DNA from 2 places in the Pantoea sp. SGAir0180 genome. Region 1 is predicted to be linked to the other one. Evidence: predicted binding sites of a transcription regulator. Region 1 holds the regulator's gene; the other holds the start of a gene.

Region 1 (7,717 bases):
TTTGCCGTGTCTGATGTGCTGGCGGTTGGCGTGGTGCATGCAGCGCTGGAGGCGGGCCTGCGTGTCCCGGAAGACCTTGCCGTCGTGGGGTTTGACGGCATTCCCTTTACCAGCAGCCTGAATCCACCGTTAACCACCATTGAACAGCCCATGTATCAACTGGGCGCGCGCAGCGTGCAGCTGTTGCTGAAAAAAATTCGCCAGCCGCACGCGCCGGTTGTTCGCGAAGTGTTGCCCTGGACGCGCCTGGAGCGCGCATCCAGCTAAGCTCAGTGCCAGATCAGCAATACGCAGGCCGCCGTTAACAGCCCCATGCTCAGGTTAAAGCGTTTCCAGGCGCGGGGACTACGTAAAATACGGCCGATCATCGCGCCAAAGCCCATCCAGATAACGCCTGCAACCAGATTGACCATAACCATGCCAAGACTGATTAACAGGACAGAATGGCGATAGCCCGCACCGGCCAGACTAAAACTGGCGACGGCACCCAGCGCCATGAGCCAGGCTTTGGGGTTGATCAGTTGTAATAAGCCTCCCTGCCAGAACGGCATAGGTGCGACAGGTGCCGCATCGGTTTCCAGCTTCTCATAGGCTGCGGTGGCAATCTTCCAGGCCAGCCACAGCAGGTAAAGGCTACCGGCAATTTTCAGGATGAGATGCAGGGAGGGATAAAGCAGTATCAATCCACCCACGCCAAACGCTACCAGCAGCAGCATTAGCTGCATGCCGATCATAATGCCGATCATCAACGGGAGGGTGCGCAAAAAACCAAAATTGGCCCCCGAGGCGGTGAGTAACATATTATTAGGTCCGGGTGTAATCGCCGCGACCCAAAGAAAGCCTAATAATGATAAAAACAGACTGAGTTCCATTAACCCGGGTTCTCCTCCCTTAGTGAAAACTTATCGAAGCTAACAGTGTGATATGGAACAGACAAGCCTTTACAACATGAAATTTTCGGGCCCTGACGACGCGGCGTTCATTCCCCTGCCCGGTCTGGGCAACCCGCACCTGCAAACCATTCTGCCGCGGCTGATACGGCGGACGAAAAGGTTAACGCCACACTGGCAGCGGCTGGATTTACCTGACGGTGACTTTGTTGATTTGGCCTGGAGTGAAGATCCTCAGTTTGCCCGGCATAAACCGCGCGTGGTGCTGTTTCATGGCCTGGAAGGAAGTTTCCACAGTCCCTATATTCATGGCCTGATGCTGCAGTGCAAACAGCGTGGCTGGCTGGCGGTAGTAATGCATTTTCGCGGCTGCAGCGGTGAGCCGAACCGTCTGAACCGGATATACCACTCCGGTGAAACCGAGGATGCGCGTTTTTTCCTGCACTGGCTGACGACGCGCTGGGGCCGGGTGCCCACAACTGCTGTCGGCTTCTCGCTGGGCGGGAATATGCTCGGTTGCCTGTTAGGCCAGCAAGGTGATGAAGCCCTGATTGACGCGGGCGTGATTGTGTCTGCGCCCCTGATGCTGGAACCCTGCAGCGCCCGACTTGAGCGCGGCTTTTCACAGGTTTATCAGCGTTACCTGTTAAGCCAGTTAAAAAAGAATGCCCAGCGTAAACTGCGGGCCTGGCCCGACACGTTGCCGGTGAACCTCATTCAGCTTAACGCCCTGCGCCGTCTGCGAGACTTTGACGACGCGATCACGGCCCGGGCGCATGGTTTTGCCGACGCCACGGATTATTACCGTCGCGCCAGCGCTATGCCGCGCCTTAAGTTCGTGACAAAACCGCTGCTCATCATCCATGCAAAAGATGACCCGTTCATGAGCGATGAGGTGATCCCGCAGCCTGCGCAATTATCTGCCACTATTACCTATCAGCTGACACAGCAGGGTGGGCATGTTGGTTTCGTCAGTGGCACCCTGCGTCAGCCTCGGTTGTGGCTGGAGCAGCGCGTGCCACAGTGGATTTCCTCTTATCTGGATAACTGACTCTGTGATTATTCCCTGGGAACAGGTTTCTCCCGAAACCCTTGAAAATCTTATCGAAGCGTTTGTTTTGCGTGAAGGCACGGATTACGGCGAGCAGGAGCTCAGCCTGACGGAAAAAGTCGCCGATGTGCGTCGTCAGCTGGAGCACGGCGAGGTCGTTCTGGTATGGTCGGAACTGCACGAGTCGGTCAACATCATGCGCAAAAGCGAGTTTCGTGGCTGATGCAACGAACGGAAAATCGTGCTAACAATGCTCATCGCCCGACGTCACAGGGACTTCAACTATGTCTGCACGCCATCCGATTATCGCGGTAACGGGCTCCAGCGGTGCGGGAACCACCACCACCAGCCTGGCGTTCCGTAAAATTTTTCAGCAACTCGGTTTGCACGCTGCCGAACTGGAAGGGGACAGTTTTCACCGCTTTACCCGACCCGAAATGGACATGGCTATCCGAAAAGCGCGCGATCTGGGGCGACATATCAGCTACTTTGGCCCGGAGGCGAATGATTTTGGCCTGCTGGAGCAAACGTTCATCGAATACGGCGAACACGGTAAGGGCCAGTCGCGTAAGTATCTGCACACCTATGATGAAGCCGTTCCCTGGAACCAGGTTCCCGGCACCTTCACGCCCTGGCAACCGTTACCTCCGGATATGGATGTGCTGTTTTATGAAGGCTTGCACGGCGGCGTGGTGACTGCACAACACAATGTGGCGGAAAAAGTCGATTTGCTGGTCGGCGTCGTGCCCATCGTCAACCTGGAGTGGATTCAGAAACTGGTGCGCGATACCAGCGAGCGTGGCCATTCACGCGAAGCGGTGATGGATTCGGTAGTGCGTTCCATGGAAGATTACATCAATTTCATTACGCCGCAGTTTTCACGAACCCATATTAACTTTCAGCGCGTCCCCACGGTGGATACCTCTAATCCCTTTGCCGCGCGCACCATCCCTTCGCTGGATGAAAGCTTTGTGGTTATCCACTTTCAGGGGCTGGAAGACATTGATTTTCCCTATCTGCTGGCCATGCTGCAGGGATCGTTTATTTCCAATATCAACACGCTGGTGGTACCCGGCGGCAAAATGGGACTGGCGATGGAGTTAATTATGGCGCCGTTAGTAAAACGGCTCATGGAAGGGAAACGGATTGAATAACCACAGAGGCCAGCCTGGCCTCTGTGAGATTATAGCGCGATCACTTCGTAGCTGTGGGTAATGTTGACGCCTTTGCCTAACATGATGGCGACAGAGCAATATTTTTCCGCTGACAGATCGACAGCGCGTGCCACGGCTTTATCCGAAAGTGCGTTGCCGCTGACGATAAAATGCAGATTGATATGGGTAAAGATGCGGGGGGCTTCTTCCCGACGTTCAGACGATAGTTTCACTTCGCAATCAACCACATCGTTGCGGCCTTTTTGCAAAATTGACACAACGTCAATGGCGCTGCATCCCCCTGCCGCCATCAGCACCATCTCCATAGGGCTCGGCGCTTTATCGCCAGAATTGCCATCCATCAGTACCTGATGGCCGGACGATGATTCCCCCAGGAATGTTAACCCTTCAACCCATTTGACGCGTGCCTGCATAATTTTGACCTCAGAATACCCTGTTTTGGCTCAGCGTACGCTTTTGCCTGGGAAACAGCAATCCAGAGAAAACGCCATCTTGCTGAAGCGAGACAACACAAGACAGTCGACGTAAGCTGTGCTACAAACAGAGCTGAAAATATTTTTCGTCATCCGAAGACGAAGCCGGGAAGAATGATGCGCACTGCGCCGAATGCAGCCCGAATAATTTCCTGAATGGAAAGACGCTTAACGCTTACATCGCCTGGCAGGGAAACAGAGCCCTGTATTTTGGGCACGATTACAACAGAGGATAATAGCGAATGGTTCTCGGCAAACCGCAAACAGACCCTACACTTGAATGGTTCCTGTCCCATTGCCATATTCACAAGTATCCATCCAAAAGTACGCTCATTCATCAAGGTGAAAAGGCGGAAACGCTTTACTACATCGTTAAAGGTTCCGTTGCGGTACTGATTAAGGATGAAGAAGGCAAGGAGATGATTCTGTCCTATCTGAATCAGGGCGACTTTATTGGTGAGCTTGGCCTGTTCGAAGAAGGTCAGGAGCGCAGCGCCTGGGTACGTGCGAAAACCGCGTGCGAAGTGGCAGAGATTTCCTACAAAAAATTCCGTCAGCTGATTCAGGTGAATCCGGACATCCTCATGCGCCTCTCCTCGCAAATGGCGCGCCGTCTGCAGGTCACATCGGAAAAAGTGGGCAACCTCGCGTTCCTTGATGTCACCGGTCGCATTGCGCAGACGTTGCTCAACCTGGCGAAACAGCCGGATGCCATGACGCATCCTGACGGCATGCAAATTAAAATTACGCGTCAGGAAATTGGCCAAATCGTGGGATGTTCACGTGAAACCGTGGGACGTATTTTGAAGATGCTGGAAGACCAGAATCTGATCTCCGCACACGGCAAAACAATTGTTGTTTACGGCACGCGCTAAGCTTTATTCTTCACGGCATAATGGCAACGTTATGCCGTGAATTATTTGCGTTGAGCCGATGTGGCGAAGAATAATTTATCACCCTGAAGTTAACTATGCCCTGCGCCAGACACTGGTGTTGTGTCTCCCCGTCGCGCTCGGCTGGCTGTTTGGCGATCTGCAAAAAGGATTGCTGTTCTCATTGGTGCCTGCCTGCTGCAATATTGCCGGTCTGGATACACCCCACAAACGCTTCTTTAAACGCCTGATTGTCGGCGGCAGCCTGTTTGCCCTGGGTAGCTTACTGATGCAGTGGCTTCTGTTTAAAGACGTGCCCTTACCGCTTATTCTTTTCGCTCTGCCTTTGCTGCTGGGCGTGACAGGTGAAATCAGCCCACTGCACGCACGGTTACTCCCTGCCACACTGATCGCAGCGATATTTACCACCAGCCTGATTGGCCGCATGCCCATTTACGTACCGCCCCTGCTCTACATCGGCGGTACGCTGTGGTATGGCCTGTTTAACTGGTTCTGGTTTTGGCTGTGGAAAGAGCAGCCAATGCGTGAAAGCCTGAGTCTGATTTACCGCGAACTGGCGAACTATTGTGACGCCAAGTACACCTTGTTGACGCAACTTACCGATCCGGAGAAGGCGCTACCACCGTTGCTGGCGCGGCAACAAAAAGCAATCGACCTCATCAACACCTGTTATCAGCAGATGCATATGCTGTCCGCCAGCCGCGATCACAGTCATAAGCGACTGACCCGCGCTTTTCAGGTCGCACTGGATTTACAGGAACACATTTCTGTCAGCCTGCATCAGCCAGAAGAAGTGCAAAAACTGGTAGAACAAAGCCATGCTGAGGCCGTGATTCGCTGGAATGCGAAAACCATTTCCGCCCGTTTACGTGAGCTGGCAGACAACATCCTGTACCACCAACTGTCCAGTCGCTTTGATATGGACAAGCAGCTGGGGGCACTGGAAAAAATCGCCCGTCAGCACCCGGACAATCCGGTAGGAAATTTTTGCCTTTATCACTTCAGCCGCATCGCACGGGTACTGCGTACACAAAAGCCCCTTTATCAGCGTGATTTGATGGCGGATCGCCAGCGCCGTTTACCGCTTCTGCCCGCACTCAGAAGCTATCTCTCGCTGCGCTCTTCTGCCCTGCGCACGGCCGGACGTTTTTCTGTGATGCTGATGCTGGGTAGCGGGCTGGCGCTGTTCTTTTCGATTCCCAAACCCTACTGGATTCTGATGACCATTATGTTTGTCAGCCAGAGTAACTACAGCGCCACACGGGTGCGTATTCAGCACCGTGCGCTGGGCACCTTTGCCGGGCTGGTGATTGCGGCAGCCTCGCTGCGGCTGGATGTCCCTGAACCGCTGGTGTTGAGCATCATGCTGGTGATTACCTTTATCAGCTATCGCTTTACCCGCCAGTTTTACGGCTGGTCGATGGTGGGGTTCACGGTCACCGCGGTATATACCCTGCAACTTCTGTCACTTAACGGCGCACAATTCTTACTGCCGCGCCTGCTGGATACCCTGATGGGCTGCCTGATTGCGTTTGGCGGAACGTTATGGCTTTGGCCGCAATGGCAAAGTGCCCTGCTACGACAGAACGCACATGATGTGCTTGAGGCTTTCCAGGACGCGTTACGCATGTTGCTTGGTCCGGAACAGTCTCCCGAGGTACTCGCCTATCAGCGCGTTAACGTTAATCAGGCCCACAATGCAGTCTTTAACTCACTAAATCAGGCGATGCAGGAGCCGGGGTTTAACGCACGCTATTTACAGGATATGCGTTTATGGGTCACGCACAGCCAGTTTATCGTTGAGCACATCAACGCCATGACGATTCTGGCACGCGAACATACCATGCTGCCGCCTACGCTGGCGGAGCACTATCTGCAATGGTGTGAAATTGCGCTGCAGCGTTGCCAGCAGCGGCTTGAATATGACGGCGAAAGTTCGCAAACCGATCTGTTACAGGGAATTGAAGATATCAACGAGGGACCGGTCACAGTACTGGAGCAGCACATCAGGCGCATTCTGGATCATCTTAAGGTGATGCACACGATCTCATCGCTGGCGTGGAACCAGCGACCGCATCATGGTCGCTGGCTGATTCGCAGTATGGGTCGAAAATAACTCAGGCAGCCAGGACTTTCCCGACCGCTTTGGCAAAGCGCGCCATGCCTTCTTCAATATCGGCGGGTTCAATAATCAGTGAAGGGGCAAAACGCATCACATCCGTACCAGCCACCAGCACCATAACGCCTTCAGCCGCGGCGGCATTGAGGATATCGCGTGATTTTCCGGCATGTTGCGGCTTCAGGGCCGCGCCTACCAGTAAGCCTTTGCCGCGAATATCGCTAAACAGATCGTAACGGGCATCAATCGCCTTGAGTGCCTCGACAAACTGCTGGCGACGGGATTCCACGCCGTTCAGCACGTCTGGCGTATTGATCAGATCCAGCGCGGTTTCAGCAATCGCACAGGCCAGCGGATTGCCACCATAGGTGGTGCCATGCACGCCAGGAGCCATCGTTGACGCCACCTCCTCGGTGGTCAGCATCGCGCTGACAGGAAAACCACCGCCCAGCGCTTTCGCCGAAGTCAGAATGTCTGGCGTGACGCCGTAGTGCTCATAAGCAAACAGCTTACCGCTGCGCCCCATACCGCTCTGAACTTCATCCAGCACCAGCAACGCCTGATGTTTATCGCAGAGCTCACGCAGCCCCTGCATAAATTCTGGCGTGGCCGGCATGACGCCACCTTCACCCTGAATGGGCTCAACGACAATCGCACAGGTGTGGTCGTCGATAACGGCTTTCACTGCCGCCAAATCGTTGAAGGGCACATGCACAATGTCAGCGGGTTTTGGGCCAAAACCGTCGGAATATTTTGGCTGGCCGCCTACCGTGACCGTAAACAGCGTCCGGCCATGAAAGGCATTATGGAAGGCAATAATTTTGCTTTTAAACGGGCTATGACGTTTACAGGCATAATAACGCGCCAGCTTAAACGCGGCCTCGTTGGCTTCTGCGCCGGAGTTGGCAAAAAACACTCTGTCCGCGAAGGTGGCGTTAATCAGTTTGCTGGCCAGGCGCAAAGCCGGTTCATTGGTGAACACATTGCTGGTGTGCCACAGGGTTTCGCCCTGTTTCTTCAGGGTTTCAATCAGCGCCGGGTGACAATGGCCCAGCGCGGTGACGGCAATCCCACCCGAGAAGTCGATATACTCTTTACCCTGCTGATCCCACACCC
Region 2 (7,717 bases), 680 kb from region 1:
ACGCGTAAGGTACGACTGTGGTTGATGGGGTCAATCACCGACAGCACCACACGAATTTCTTTATTCACGGCATTAAGTGACGCGTTGCTGCGGGCCAGTAACCAGATGCTGACGGAAATACTGATAAGAAAAAGAATTAACAGAAAAGACAACACCAACAGTGATGATTTTTTTAACGACATAACACAGTCCTGAACAGGGGGGATTATGGACAGATATATCGGCATCCTGGGGCTAAATATTTAGCTGGAACGCACCGAAATAAGCACAGAATTAAGTGCATAAAACATAAGCGAAATAATGAACCAACTGATTCACTATTATCAGGTTGACGTTTCGCTTGCCGCTTCGGTTATTTCATGCTTTAACGCCGGCGGTATGGTTTTCAGGTCCAGTAATAGGTTGAGTCAACGAGGAAGTGCAAAGCAGGAAAATACGGTTGTCAGCATTTGTCTGAACAGTTCATTTATTATTTATTTTAAGGCATTGTAATTTAATGGTTAATTATAATCCTTGCAGTAGTAAATAAAAGTGACTATTGCCTGTGAGATAATATGGTTATTAACACGTAAAACATTATTAGCGTACTAGTCATTGATTTAATTGAAAAAAAACGGGGGCGACGTCTCAGGCGATTGGGTAAATCCTCTGAAAGGAGATTCTTTGCGCCGTTATGAATCCTCTTATCTGCGCTGTCGTCTACACTTATTACTTCTTTATAAGGAAGTTTCTACTCACCTGTATCGAGGTAATAATGCAAGTATGTCCTTATTTGTTTCTCTATGGTCGCTGTGAAGAGGCGATGGAATTCTATTTGCAGGCAACAGGTGGACAGCTGCTGCAAAAAATGACGTTTGGTGATATGCCGGAGCAGGGTGAACAGATTGGCGACCAGTCTGCACCCCCGTTGCCACCTGAAAAAATTATGCATGCGCATCTGCGTATCGGGCAGGGCGAACTGATGATGAGTGACGGCAATCCTGACCAGCCACCGGCGTCAGAGCACGCAGGCTATGCCGTCAGTCTGGCGACCACGGATGCAGAACAGGGTAAAGCCTGGTTTGAAAAGCTGTCGGCAGGCGGGAAAGTCACCACACCGTGGCAAAAAACTTTCTGGTCTGATGGCTTCGCCATGTTTATTGATAAATTCAATATTCCGTGGCGCATTAACGTTGTTAAATCAGACGAGTAATTTGTCGGTGATGCCGTTCAACGGCGTTGGATGGCGCATACAACAGCGGCCTTCCCAGGGGGAAGGCCGCCGTCAATTACCGTGCCTGTCTTGCAACAAACTGATCAGAAGTTATAGCCAGCCACCAGATAGTAACCCCAGCCCGTTGATTTAATTTCAGACGCGCTGTTGCCAAAACCTAACTCCTGACCGTTTCCCCACTGACCGCCGTTATGGAAGTAACGCGCCACAGCAGAGAAGTGCCAGTGCTCGTAGCCCAGTGACAGGATATGACTGGAGGCGATGGAATTACTGGTACGGATCGGCCCGGTCTTATCACGCAAGTCTGAGCCCCAGTCGAAGTTGGTAAAGCCTACATAGCCCAGGTTACCACCCCACAGTGTGGTGATTGGCACGAAATACTTCACCTTAAAGCGATAGCCGTCCCAGCTGTCTTCGTTCGCAGCACCGTAGTTTTCCCACTGGTACTTGGCATAGACGTTCAGTGACAGACCGATATCGCTGTGCGTATCGATGTCGGTGCCCAGGCCCATGTACCAGGTGTTCTGGCGGTTTGCGCTGTTACGGCCCATATCGTAGATATAGTTGTTGGCAAAATACCACTCTTTAAACGGACCGAAAGCCAGGCTGGTGCCGGTCAGTTTATCAATAGAGAAACGCGGTTCGATTTCCATGAACAGCGGTGAACCGTGGTCGAAAATACCGTTGGCGTTGTTGTTACCTACGCCAAAGAAGTTTGGCAGGTCAACGTAGCCGTAAAAATCAAACCAGTCTTTTTTGGCGAACGCTTCGTATTCCAGATAGACATCGTTATTGAACTGGGGCCCGAAGCGGGTGTGGTAACTGCCCACCACGTTGACGCTCTGATGCCACCAGTCGGAAAGGTACTGGGGATCGTTTTCTGCAGCCTGCACTGCACCGTTCAGGGAGCCTGCCAGCAGGGCACCTGCAACTAACGTTTTAAATTTCATTATATTTGACCACTGGTTTTCATACGCAAGACAATCGTTTGCGTGCTGTTTGGAAATCAATCCCAAAGGTTGGGCAGTAATGTACTCAGGCCGCCTGTTTTAGTTAGCGTAGCGTGCCTGTAACAGAGAGATAGAAAATAGCTTTTGATCACATTTGTCAAAATGTGTTGCATAACAATTCATCATAATTGTGATGATTGTCACAATATAGGGTTGTGGCGAACGGAACCAGGCAACCGTTTACGTTGTCGGGTTCCGAATCGATCGGCAGGAATCAGGGAAAGGTGACGCGCACCTGAAAACCGCAGCGCAGGCCTTGTGCGTCCCGACAGTTGGCAAGGGCAACGTCGATATGGTGTTTCTGGGCGACGCTGCGCACGATAGACAGACCTAAACCGCTGCCCTGCGCTTTAACGTCGGGTGAACGGGCAAAGCGATCGAATGCGCGTTCAAGAAAGGATTCCGGTACACCCGGACCGTTATCAACGATGTCGACAACGGTTTGTCCCGCCACACGATGCAGCAGCACATCGACCATGCTGCCTTCAGGCGTATGTAACATCGCGTTGCCAATCAGATTATCAAACAGGCTGCGAAGTTCGGAACGCCCGGCCTGCAGTCGATAGTGCGTGGTGCCGCTAAAGCCAATGTCGATACCGCGTTTATCCGCCACAACCATGAGCTGTTCAATACTCTCTTTCAGCACATCTTCCAGATCGATATTTTCGAGGTGCGCGATGACTGACTGATCTTCCCAGCGCGACATATTCAGCAGTTGAGTGACCAGATGGCGCGTGCGGGTCACACCTGATTCCAGTTGAGCGAACTGACGGCTGGCCTCGCCGGGTTGAATGTGCTGACGCAGATTTTCCAGTTGCAGCGTGACGGCGGTGACTGGCGTCCGCAGTTCATGAGCGGCATCTTCCATAAACTGACGTTGTGAAGACCAGGCGGCACGCAGTTTATCCAGTAAGGAGTTGTAGGCCTCAACCAGGGGCTGAATTTCGTCGGGCAGCCGTTCCGGCGATACGCTGTGGGGATGGTGCGCATCCTGGGCGGCGATTTCTCGCGAGGCAACGCGCAAATCCCGGGTGATCTTGCGCACGACCAGCCAGATGACCAGCAGCGACAGCGGCATCATCAAAATCAGCGGAATAATCGCCGACAGCGCCCGTCGCACCATCATCTCTTTCATGTAGCTCAGGTTCAGCATGACCTGAATGGTTTTAATCTCACTGCCTGGCTGACCGGAACGGGTGTAAATGCGCCATTCACAGTCGCGGCAGTCACCTATCTGCACGTCTTTGTAGCCATTTTCCGGCTGTAAGGGCGCATGCAGCTCTGGCCATGAGCTGGATCGTAACCGGCCCTGCGCATCCCACAGTTGAATGACAAAGGCACTTTTGATCTTATGCGCAGGCGCAATCACCGGCATCAACGGGGGGATTTCACGGTTAACGGACCACGCATCGGCCAGCTTGGCGAGCTGTTCGTCCTTAATGACGCCAACCATTTCGCCGTAGCAGTTAAAAAAATACCAGGCGACACCGCCAATCATCAGTAAATGAATCAACAGCAGGGTACTGAGTAATTTATTTCGTAATGAACGCATAAAGATTTTCATATTGCCGGTACTCGCCAGCCCAGCCCACGCACGTTGCGAATCACATCATTATCCAGCTTGCGCCGCATCCCGTGGATAAGAACGTCCACGGCATTGCTGCTGACTTCTTCGCCCCAGCCGTAGATACGGTTTTCCAGCTGTTCACGTGACAGAATGGCACCGGGCCGCTCGAGCAGAGCATAAAGCAGGGCATATTCCCGGGCGGTGAGCTGTTCACGCTGCCCTTTGTACAGGACTTCGCGGGTCAACATATCCAGTTGAACATCGCCGCTGCCCAGCACCGAATCGGCAGAACCATGGTGGCGTCGGGTGATCGCGCGCATACGGGCCATGACTTCCTGCAGATCAAAGGGTTTGAGCAAATAGTCATCTGCCCCGTAATCCAGGCCCTGTACCCGCTGAGCGACTGTGTCGCGTGCGGTCAGAATTAATACCGGTGTGGCATCACCGCGCCCACGTGCGCGTCTGAGCACCTGCAACCCGTCGTCGCGAGGCAGACCGAGGTCAAGCAGCACGCAACTGTAACCGCCTTCGCTCCAGGCATTGTGCGCATACACGCCATCGCGTACCCAGTCGACAGACCAGCCCGCGGCTTCCAGCGCCTGCTGTAAATTGGCACCGATCATTTCATCATCTTCAACCAGCAACACGCGCATGGATGACGTCCCCCAGAAAAATGACCCCAGTGTAGCGCTGGATTATTAGCGCAGAATTATTGCTGTTACCAGCCTCAGCACTCTTACCGCTCCGGCCGGGAAGGCGACAAAACCTGGCGTCGGTGCAGGCATGGAGCGCTTTGCTAATTCTGCGCTAATTTTCCGCTAATTAAGGGATAAATTTAGCGCGCTAAAGTGTGTTCCTGCACATCTGCTTTAACCAGGAGAACACCATGAATCAGCGCGAGTTTATTCGTAGTTTGCTGGAATGGATAGAAAGCAATTTAGGACACGATCTGCATCTGGACGAAGTCGCCCGCCGGGCGGGCTATTCCCGTTGGCACTTACAGCGTTTGTTTCGCCAGCACACCGGTTTCTCACTTGCCGAGTACATCCGCCAGCGCCGCCTGACCGAATCGGCCCTGACGCTGCTCAACAGCAATGAAGCGATCCTGCAGGTGGCGATGAACTACGGCTTTGATACGCAACAGGCCTACACGCGCACCTTTAAAAACTATTTTATGATGACGCCCGGCCAGTTACGACGCCAGCGCCGTGTTGAACCGGATCGCTTGTTGTTTCCTCTCGCCATGGCCAGTTAGTCTCTGTATGGACATTGCCATCCTGATCGCTTGTGGCAATGTCCATACATCGCCCGTGCGATGTTCTGCCTCCTTTCCGCCGTGATGTTGTCAGCTTTCCTGACGTTCCTTTATGCTTAACGCCTGATACATGGCGCGCCTGCCATGTTGCACCCGGCGGCAGCGTGCCGCGATGTCCGCAGGAAGCCCATGAATAACAGCGATAACCTCATCGCCATGATGGTGTTTGCACGCGTGGTTGAACTAAAAAGCTTCACAGAAGCCGCGCGCGTACTCGGCGTGTCAAAATCCCACATCAGTCGGGAGATCGCCGGACTGGAACAACGGTTGGGGATCCGTTTACTGCAGCGCACCACCCGCAGGATGACCCTGACCGAATTAGGCCAGGCTTACTATCCCTACTGCGTGCGCATGCTGGATGAAATGCAGCGGGCAGAGGCGTTTGTTCAGGAGACGCATCAACATCCCGTTGGACATGTGCGCCTGCAGGCTCCCGTTACCTTCGGCTGTCAGTGCATCGTTCCCATCCTCAATCGCTTTCTGCGCGGTCATCTGCACATCAACGTCGACCTCAGCCTGACGGATAACAACGACGAGACGATGGGCGAAGGCGTGGATGTCGCGGTTATCATCCGCGCTCATGCGCCACGTCAGGGCAATTTCCGGGTACTGAACGATATCCACTGGGGGCTGTATGCCGCCCCGGCTTATCTGGCGCAGCATCCTGCTATCTCGCATCCTCGCCTGTTACCGCGCCATGATTTATTGATGTTCCACGGTCCGGCACATACGGCTGCGCTGCCTTTTCGCCGTGATAAACAGCGCCTGGCGGTGGATGTCCGCAGCCGCTTTCGCGCTAACAACAGCATGGCTTTGCTGAATGCCGCGCTGGCAGGCACGGGTATTGCCTATTTGCCTTCGTACATGGTGCAGGAAGCCTTGGCGCAGGGCACGATTGTGCAGGTGCTGTCAGAGTGGCAGATGGATCGCTTGCAGAGTTACCTGCTGGTGCATCAGGACAGTCTGGCGGTTTCCGCGGTCAATCTGCTCTGTGATGTGCTTATCAGCCAGCTCAGTGGTCGCTGATTGTTGCAATACAGCAACAAACTATGCCAGCAGACAAATATCCCGCCCTCACTGTTGTTGTCTCGTGACCATTGGTAGCCTGAATCCCTGAACATAAGGGGGATATCGCATGGCAACCGCGTCGGAAGCACCTGACTCTGAACACTGGCAACGCAACTTGTGGGTTTGCGTATTCGGCTCCTTTACCACACTGGTAGCGATGACGCTTCTGCTGCCGTTTTTGCCGTTGTATGTGCAACAGCTTGGCGTCAACACGCCCGCTGCAATTGCGCGCTGGTCGGGCATCGCCTATGGTGCCACCTTCTTCAGTGCGGCCTTAACCGCGCCGCTGTGGGGGAAACTGGCCGATCGCTACGGACGTAAGCTGATGCTCATCCGCGCCAGTCTGGGTATGGCAGTAGCCATGGCGCTGACGGGCATGGCGACGGCGGCCTGGCAACTGGTGGCGCTGCGTTTACTGGCGGGATTACTGGGCGGTTATGCCTCCGGTTCGACCATTTTGATTGCGGCACAAACGCCCAAAGCGCACACCGGATGGGCTCTGGGTGTGCTGGCATCCGGCATGATGGCCGGTAACATTGTTGGTCCGCTGCTGGGTGGCGTCCTGCCGCCGCTGATAGGGATCAGAGCGACCTTCTGGCTGATGGGGGCGATCATCTTTGTGGCCTTCCTGGCGACGACCTTTTTACTGAAAGCGCGGCCGCCGGTGCGTAAATCCGACCAGGAGCTGTCTCAGCCGGTTGACCACCTGTCGCCGCACAAGCTTGTTAACGTCAGGCTGATGTGGCTCTCAGGCATGCTGCTGATTTTTGCCAACATGTCGATTGAGCCGATCATTACCCTGTATATCGGCCAGTTTTTACATGAGCAGCATGCCATAACGCTGATGTCGGGTGTGGTCATGGCGGCAGCCGCGCTGGGCAGCATTCTTTCCGCGCCTTATGCCGGCAGGCTGGCCGACCGTATCGGCCACTGGCGCGTACTGAGTGGCGGATTGCTGAGCTGTGCGCTGTTACTCATTCCGCAGGCGTTTATTACCGACGCCTGGCAACTTCTGCCTCTGCGCTTTTTGATGGGGCTGGCGCTGGGCGGATTGATGCCCTGTATTACCGCCATTATTCGTCACACTGTTCCGGCCACGCAGGTGGGGCGGATGCTGGGCTATTCCACCTCGGCGCAGTATATCGGGCAGGTAACGGGGCCGGTGTTCGGCGGGTTTATTGGCGGCGCATGGGGCATGCGGCCCGTCTTTCTGGCGACCAGCCTCGTGGTGGGCGTGTGCGCCTGGCTAAACTGGCGGCAGGGCAGAAAGGGCGGAAGGTCGGCATAAAAAAGGCGGACCGGAGTCCGCCTTGTTTTTACAGGTTCAGGTTATTTCTGGTCCGGCAGTGCATAGGCAATGACATAATCGCCCAGTTTGGTACCAAATGAACCATGGCCACCGGCAGCAATCACGACGTACTGCTTACCGTTAACTTCATAAGTCATTGGTGTCGCCTGACCGCCTGCTGGCAGACGCGCCTGCCACAGCAGCTCACCGGTATCGGTGCTGTAAGCACGCAGGTAGTTATCGGCCGTTGCGCCAA

What was found. Region 1 encodes CRP, which controls carbon source genes, mostly activating them, when cyclic AMP is high. Its sites were predicted from a motif close to ATGTGANNNNNNTCACAT; they were not measured.
Region 2: C1N58_RS16220 (nucleoside-specific channel-forming protein Tsx) is a predicted target of CRP. The motif match lies at 2,352-2,369, and genes of this name have one in related genera.

What each region holds. Positions count from the first base shown of each region.
Region 1 covers NZ_CP028071.1:4,122,463-4,130,179, reverse strand. The annotation lists gene C1N58_RS19305 (LacI family DNA-binding transcriptional regulator) at 1-267, shown strand, start outside; gene C1N58_RS19300 (LysE family translocator) at 270-872, opposite strand; gene C1N58_RS19295 (hydrolase) at 925-1,941, shown strand; gene C1N58_RS19290 (YheU family protein) at 1,946-2,164, shown strand; gene C1N58_RS19285 (phosphoribulokinase) at 2,226-3,095, shown strand; gene C1N58_RS19280 (OsmC family protein) at 3,125-3,529, opposite strand; gene crp (cAMP-activated global transcriptional regulator CRP) at 3,832-4,464, shown strand; gene C1N58_RS19270 (YccS/YhfK family putative transporter) at 4,523-6,598, shown strand; gene C1N58_RS19265 (bifunctional acetylornithine/succinyldiaminopimelate transaminase) at 6,600-7,717, opposite strand, start outside.
Region 2 covers NZ_CP028071.1:3,441,295-3,449,011, reverse strand. The annotation lists gene C1N58_RS16230 (methyl-accepting chemotaxis protein) at 1-182, opposite strand, end outside; gene yjdN (VOC family metalloprotein YjdN) at 755-1,192, shown strand; gene C1N58_RS16220 (nucleoside-specific channel-forming protein Tsx) at 1,297-2,163, opposite strand; gene C1N58_RS16215 (sensor histidine kinase) at 2,438-3,787, opposite strand; gene C1N58_RS16210 (response regulator) at 3,784-4,443, opposite strand; gene C1N58_RS16205 (helix-turn-helix domain-containing protein) at 4,677-5,045, shown strand; gene C1N58_RS16200 (LysR family transcriptional regulator) at 5,235-6,131, shown strand; gene C1N58_RS16195 (MFS transporter) at 6,241-7,461, shown strand; gene C1N58_RS16190 (glucose/quinate/shikimate family membrane-bound PQQ-dependent dehydrogenase) at 7,503-7,717, opposite strand, start outside.